DNA from 2 places in the Mesorhizobium sp. M0590 genome. Region 2 is predicted to be linked to the other one. Evidence: riboswitches for the same ligand, from Rfam matches in the RefSeq annotation. Region 2 holds a riboswitch; the other holds the start of a gene.
What was found. A riboswitch is a leader RNA that binds a small molecule or an ion and turns the genes downstream of it on or off. The one in region 2 is predicted to bind thiamine pyrophosphate.
Positions count from the first base shown of each region.

Region 1: it holds a riboswitch for thiamine pyrophosphate, as region 2 does, so the genes downstream of both, thiB (thiamine ABC transporter substrate binding subunit) here and thiC (phosphomethylpyrimidine synthase ThiC) in region 2, are expected to answer to the same signal.

Region 1 is NZ_JAMYQN010000001.1:311,469-314,876, reverse strand. It holds gene NKI52_RS01610 (ABC-F family ATP-binding cassette domain-containing protein) at 1-370, opposite strand, end outside; gene NKI52_RS01605 (thiamine diphosphokinase) at 386-1,030, opposite strand; TPP riboswitch at 1,158-1,272, shown strand; gene thiB (thiamine ABC transporter substrate binding subunit) at 1,316-2,329, shown strand; gene thiP (thiamine/thiamine pyrophosphate ABC transporter permease) at 2,581-3,408, shown strand, end outside.
Region 2 is NZ_JAMYQN010000007.1:211,203-214,610, forward strand. It holds gene thiC (phosphomethylpyrimidine synthase ThiC) at 1-1,689, opposite strand, end outside; TPP riboswitch at 1,794-1,910, opposite strand; gene NKI52_RS14520 (Fic family protein) at 2,093-3,408, opposite strand, start outside.

The DNA of each region.
Region 1 (3,408 bases), on a different contig from region 2:
CGCCGCCGGAGAGATCGTTCGGCCGTTCCTCGCCGGTCAGGCCGAGATGCTCCATCAGATAGGTGGCGCGGTAGGGATCGTCGGCCGGCCCGAGCCCCGCCTCGACATAGGCGCGGACAGTCGCAAAGCCGTCCATGTCGGGCATTTGCGGCAAGTAGCGCACGGTCGCCGAAGGCTGGCGGAAGACTTCGCCGTCCTGCGGTTCGATCAGCCCGGCGGCGATCTTGAGGAGCGTCGACTTGCCAGAGCCGTTGCGGCCAACCAGGGCGATCTTGTCGCCAGCAGAGGCCGTCAGGGCGGCACCGTCGAGCAGCGGCGTGCCGCCAAAGGTCAGCTTTATCCCGTCGAGATTGAGAAGCGGCGGCGCCATGTCGGCTTTCTGGGCTCAGCTTTCCGGAAGAGGATAGGGATGTGCGAGCAGCAGCGCGCGGCCGCTGGCCAGCGCGATTTCCAACCGGCCCCTGACCTCGTTGGAAATGGTCAGCGACGAGCCGAACGCAACCTCGACATGGTCGAGCGGCCATTTGGCGCCGGTGACTGTCAGGCCGGCGAGATCCGAAAAGCCGAGCACCGAAAACAGCGTGCCGTCGGCATAGTCGAAGCCAGTCTTTCCCGGCAGCAAGGGAATGCCTTCCTGTGCGCCGCTGGTCAAAAGCACTTCCGTCCCGCCTTCCGCCAGCCGGATGCTTAGCGCCAGATGCAGGAAGATGTGGTCGGTACGTTTGCCGCCGAAGGCGCCTGCGAGCACAAGGCTGGTCGCACCACGTTCGAGTGCGGCGGCGATAGCGAGTTCACCGTCGGTCTTGTCCTTTTCAGCGGGAAACACCTGCCGTGGCACGGCGGCCAGATCTTCCGGCAAATCGGCAGGCACCGAATCGAAATCGCCGACCCAGAGTTCCGGCCTCAGGCCCAGCATACGGGCATGGCCGATGCCGGCGTCGGCAGCGATGACACGCGAGCCTTCGACCTGGCGGTCGAGCAGCGGCGTGCGGATGAGATCGCCGCCAAGCAGGATGGTGAATGTGCTCATATCTCGTGGCCCTTACCAGCCCTGCCCCGGAAACGGAAGATGAAACGGCAGACGAAACGGAAGGCTGGGCTTTGGATGCCCGGCAAACTTCCGCTTGCGCAGCACTTCGGCCGGGCCTATGTGTCGCAACGCTCTAACGGGGTGCCGGACGCGATCTTCGCGGACCGGCTGAGAGGCAAGACTGCCAACCCGCTGAACCTGATCCGGTTTGTACCGGCGGAGGGATTAGACGTTTCGGACAGCCCGACGCCTCAATTCCTTTCAACGCGAACGAAGGAGGCGCCGATGCGCAGTTTTTTCCACTCTCTTGTCTCGATTGTCCTGCTTGCGGCATCCGCGCTCGCCCTGCCAGGGCAGGCATCGGCACAGGATAGATTGACGGTCTACACCTATGAAAGCTTCACCGCCGATTGGGGTCCGGGACCGGCGGTGAAGAAGGCCTTCGAGGCCGAATGCAGTTGCGTCGTCGAATTCGTCTCGGTCGCCGACGGCGTGGCGCTGCTCAACCGTGTGAAGCTGGAAGGCGCCGCGACCAAGGCCGATATCGTACTTGGCCTCGATACCAACTTAACCGCCGACGCCAAGGCAACCGGCTTGTTTTCGCCGCACGGCGCCGTGTCGGGCGTCAATTTGCCGGGCGGCTGGAGCGACGATATTTTCGTGCCGTTCGACTATGGCTATTTCGCCGTCGTCTACGATACCGAAAAACTGAAGAGCCCGCCGAAGAGCCTCAGGGAATTGGTCGAGGGCGATGCCGGAGAGAAGATCGTCATCCAGGATCCGCGCACCTCGACGCCGGGCCTTGGCCTGCTGCTGTGGGTCAAGTCGGTCTATGGCGACAAGGCGCCGGAAGCCTGGGCCAAACTCAAGGCGAAGGTGCTGACGGTAACGCCGGGCTGGAGCGAGGCCTACGGCCTGTTCACCAAGGGCGAGGCGCCGATGGTGCTGTCCTACACCACCTCGCCGGCCTACCACATGGTCGCCGAAAACACCGAGCGCTACCAGGCGGCGTCCTTCGAGGAGGGCGAATATCTGCAGATCGAGGTTGCGGGGATCACCACCAAGGGTGCGAAGAACCCGCTGGCAGAAAAGTTCATTGCCTTCATGACCGGACCGAAATTCCAGGATGTCATTCCCGAAACCAACTGGATGTTCCCGGCCGGCAAAACCGACAAGCCGCTCAACCCGGCGTTCGACAAGCTGGTCAAGCCGACCAAGACCTTGCTGTTCAGCCCGGAAGACGTCGCGGCCAACCGCAAGGCCTGGGTCGATGAGTGGCTTGCGGCGATGAGCAAGTAGGGCTCAAGCCTCGTCGGATGTTTGCGCCAAGCCACCCCCCTCTGGCCTGCCGGCCATCTCCCCCTCAAGGGGGGAGATCGGCAGCTTTGTCGCCTCTCCTCGTCCTGCCACTTGTGAGATTGGCGAAGGCGGCTGAGTGCGCAATCTCCCCCCTTGAGGGGGAGATGGCCGGCAGGCCAGAGAGGGGTGGGCTCGGCCATTGTCAGGTATTTCCTTCGATCAACACCTGTCGTAGTGTCGGGTAGCGCGACATGCGTACGCGTCATCCGGCCGATCCCCGCGTCACTGCCGGCATCGTCGCGCTCGCCGCCATCGCGCTGCTGATCGGCGGGGCATTCGCCGGGCTCGTCGTCGAAGCCACACGCGACCTGTCCGGCGCCGCTTCCGCCTTCGATTCCTATCTCCTGCGTGTTGCCCGCTTCACGCTCTGGCAGGCTCTGTTGTCGACCCTGCTCTCCGTCGCACCGGCGCTGTTCGTCGCGCGCGCCCTGTCGCGGCATCCGCGTTTTTTCGGGCGAGGCTTTATCCTGCAGCTTTTCGCCGTGCCGCTGGCGCTGCCGGCCATTGTTGCCGCACTCGGTGTCTTGGCACTCTATGGCCGCGCCGGGTATTTCGCCGGCACGCTCGGCGCGATTGGCGGGCAGAGCTGGCCCGGCATCTATGGCCTGTCGGGCATTCTCGTCGCCCACGTCTTCTTCAACCTGCCGCTGGCGACGCGGCTGTTCCTGGAAGCGCTGCAGACCGTGCCGGCCGACCAATGGCGGCTGGCGAGCCAGCTTGGCATGGGGGCTGCGCCGGCCTTCCGGCTGATCGAATGGCCGCCGCTGCGTGCGGCCTTGCCGGGCGTTGCCGGGCTCGTTTTCATGCTGTGCATCACCTCCTTCACCATCGTGCTTACGCTCGGCGGCGGACCCAGAGCGACGACGCTGGAGGTTGCCATCTACCAGGCGCTGCGTTTCGACTTCGACCCGGCGCGGGCTGTGACGCTGACCCTGCTGCAGATTGCCCTGACCTTCGTCGTCGTGCTGGCCTTGACGCGGCTCGGCGCCAATATGGTCGGGGATGCCAATCTGCCGGTG
Region 2 (3,408 bases):
CGAGCAGAATTTCGGTCCGCACATCGAGCAGAAATGCGCCAGCTTGTGCGCCTCCTTGGGCAAGGTCTGGTCGTGGAAGGACCGTGCGGTTTCGGGGTCGAGCGACAGGTTGAACTGGTCCTCCCAGCGGAACTCGAAGCGCGCGCGGGAAAGGGCGTCATCCCTGACTTTCGCCGCCGGGTGGCCCTTCGCCAGGTCGGCCGCGTGCGCTGCGATCTTGTAGGTGATCACGCCGGTCTTGACGTCATCGCGGTCGGGAAGGCCGAGATGCTCCTTGGGCGTGACGTAGCAGAGCATGGCCGTTCCGAACCAGCCGATCATCGCCGCGCCGATGCCGGAAGTGATGTGGTCGTAGCCCGGCGCGATGTCGGTCGTCAGCGGTCCAAGCGTATAGAACGGCGCCTCGCCACAGACGGCGAGCTGCTTGTCCATGTTCGCCTTGATCTTGTGCATCGGCACGTGGCCGGGCCCCTCGATCATCACCTGGCAATCTTTCGCCCAGGCGATCTGCGTCAGCTCGCCGAGCGTTTCCAGCTCGGCGAATTGCGCCGCGTCGTTGGCATCGGCAATCGAGCCGGGACGAAGGCCGTCGCCGAGCGAAAAGGACACATCATAGGCGCGGCAGATGTCGCAGATTTCAGCGAAACGCTCGTAGAGGAAGCTCTCCCGGTGATGGTGCAGGCACCATTTGGCCATGATGGAGCCGCCGCGCGAGACGATACCCGTGACCCGGTCAACGGTCAGCGGGATGTAGTGCAGCCGCACGCCGGCATGGATGGTGAAATAGTCGACGCCCTGTTCGGCCTGCTCGACCAGCGTGTCGCGATACACTTCCCAGGTCAGGTCCTCGGCAATGCCGCCGACCTTTTCGAGCGCCTGGTAGAGCGGCACAGTGCCGATCGGCACCGGCGCATTGCGCACGATCCATTCGCGGATGTTGTGGATGTTGCGGCCGGTCGATAGGTCCATCACTGTGTCGGCGCCCCAGCGGATCGCCCACACCATTTTTTCGACCTCTTCCGCCATCGAGGAGGTGACGGCGGAATTACCGATATTGGCGTTGATCTTCACCAGGAAATTGCGGCCGATGATCATCGGCTCGCTCTCGGGATGATTGATGTTGGCGGGAATGATCGCGCGTCCGCGCGCTACCTCTTCGCGCACGAATTCAGGCGTGACGAAGTCGGGGATCGCCGCGCCGAAGGCCTCGCCGTCGCGCTCAAGCTTGCCGTGCAGGATCTCGCGACCAAGGTTCTCGCGGATGGCGACGAACTCCATTTCGGGCGTGATGATGCCAGCGCGCGCATAGGCAAGCTGTGTCACCGCCTTGCCGGTCTGGGCCCGGAGTGGCCGGTTGCGGACTGGAAATTCCGGTGTTAGGCGCTCGCCCGCCGCAAACCCATTGTCTTCTGGCCGGACGTGGCGGCCGTCATAGGCTTCGACATCGCCGCGCGCGGTGACCCATTCATGGCGAAGCCGTGCAAGGCCGTTTTCGATGCTGGTTTCGACAGTCGGGTCGGTATAGGGGCCGGACGGATCGTAAGCGGTCACCGGCGGCTCGCCTGCCGTCGGATGGACGGAGATTTCGCGCATCGGCACCCTGAGCTGCGGGTGGATGGTACCGGATTTGTGGATTTTGCGTGAGGCAGGCAGCGGTCCCGTCGAGACGGCGGGGGTGAGGGCATTCATCTTGAGGCTCCTTTGCTCGTTGCATTGGAGACCCAGTTCTGTGCCGGAAGGATGAAAAGACGCTTCTAGCGACCTGCTGAAACAGGACCTCGGGCGTAAACTCCCGCAAAGCGCTTGCACCGTCCCTACGCCAGTATGAACTGGATCAGGTTCAACGGGTCACTGCGCCGCGAATGCCAGCAGTATCTCAGCCCCTTGCCGGGACTCCCCTGGTGAATGCGTGAGGTTGGACGGGACGGCTCCGGTTTGTCAAGCGCGTTCTGGCCGCGGCTGATCGGCGGCCGGTCAGACCGTGCGGAAAAAATCGTGCATGTCTCGGCGACAAGTCAAGCGTCGGAGATGAAGGCAGGGACAAGGGAATCGCAAACCGTCGGACTAAAAATCAATCCTGATGATCACACCTTCAATGGGCACCAAAGGTTTGCGCGTAGATCGCCTCGATTCTTCCTGCCTCGTCACTGGTCAGCGCGGCGAATTCCTTTTCGCGCGCGCGGTTCGATAGATGTCCATCATTCTGGTGAAGAAAACGGAAGAGCAGATCGGTCAACCGCTCGGGCATGTCGATAAAGGCGTCCACCTGCTGCCGGAACTGATCGTAGCGCTGCAGAAATGCGGTTTCCTCGGGAAGGTCCCGTTCGATCGTCCGCTGAACGCAAGCATAGAGGAATTCGGCGTGCGGGGTTGCATCGAAGAACCGGTAGAAATCACCGGTGTCATTCAGCACCCGGACGTTGAATTGCGGCGTCGGTTCCCATTCCACCAACGGCAGAAGGCGCTGCGAATAGCTCTCGAGCACGCCCCTGTACTCGTTGATCTGGTCCAGGATCGCGGCCGAGACGGGAAAGACCACTCCCGGCGGATTGAAGCCGCGCATGGCAAGGACGTGGTGGATTAGGTAGCGGTGAATGCGGCCGTTTCCGTCCTCGAACGGGTGAATGTAGACAAAACCGAAGGCGAGGATTGCGGCGGCTACGACTGCATCAAGCTTTTGCGCGGGGCCCTGATCGAACGCCGCCATTCCATCGATTAGCCGCGGCAGGTCCTCGGGCCGAGCGCTGATGTGATCGGGCAAGGGCGTGCCGTTGTCTCGGTCATGCTCACCGACGAAACCTCCTTCTTTTCGGAAGCCAAGTCTTACGAAACGAGCGTCACCAAGTACAATTCTTTGCAGACGCAGCAGCTCATCGCGATCGATCGGCCAGCGGCCGGCTTCGCCGATGGCGCGGCCCCAGCGCTGGATGCGATCTTGCGGCGGGTGCTCGCCCTCGATCGCATAGCTTGATCGCGAGTCTTTGAGCAAAAGAAAGGCGGCGGTCCGAGCAAGGAGGTCGCGCGGCACGTCCGCTACGATTGCCTCCGCGCGCCGCGGTAGTTCAAGGCCGATGAATTTTTCGAGAATCTTGGTGCGGAACACCAGAGGGCAGAACTCACGCGTGCCGGGGAGATTGTCCCTTACGCGATAGCGCGAAGCGGTCTTGTCGGGTCCGGGCCACTGCAGCTCGGGATCGACAACCGGAATGTATCGTCCGGCCTCCGCGTCCGGCAGATCGATACGCGCGCCCCTCAGCCATTCATATAAAAACCAGATGCGGCGGGCATAACTGCCGGTCGGGCTTTCACGTACCAGCGCCTCGATCGGCGCGGGACCGGTCACTTGGAACAGCCGCTTGAGGACGGCAAGGTCCAGTCCCTCGTACTTGAGCGCAAAGGTCAGGTGGC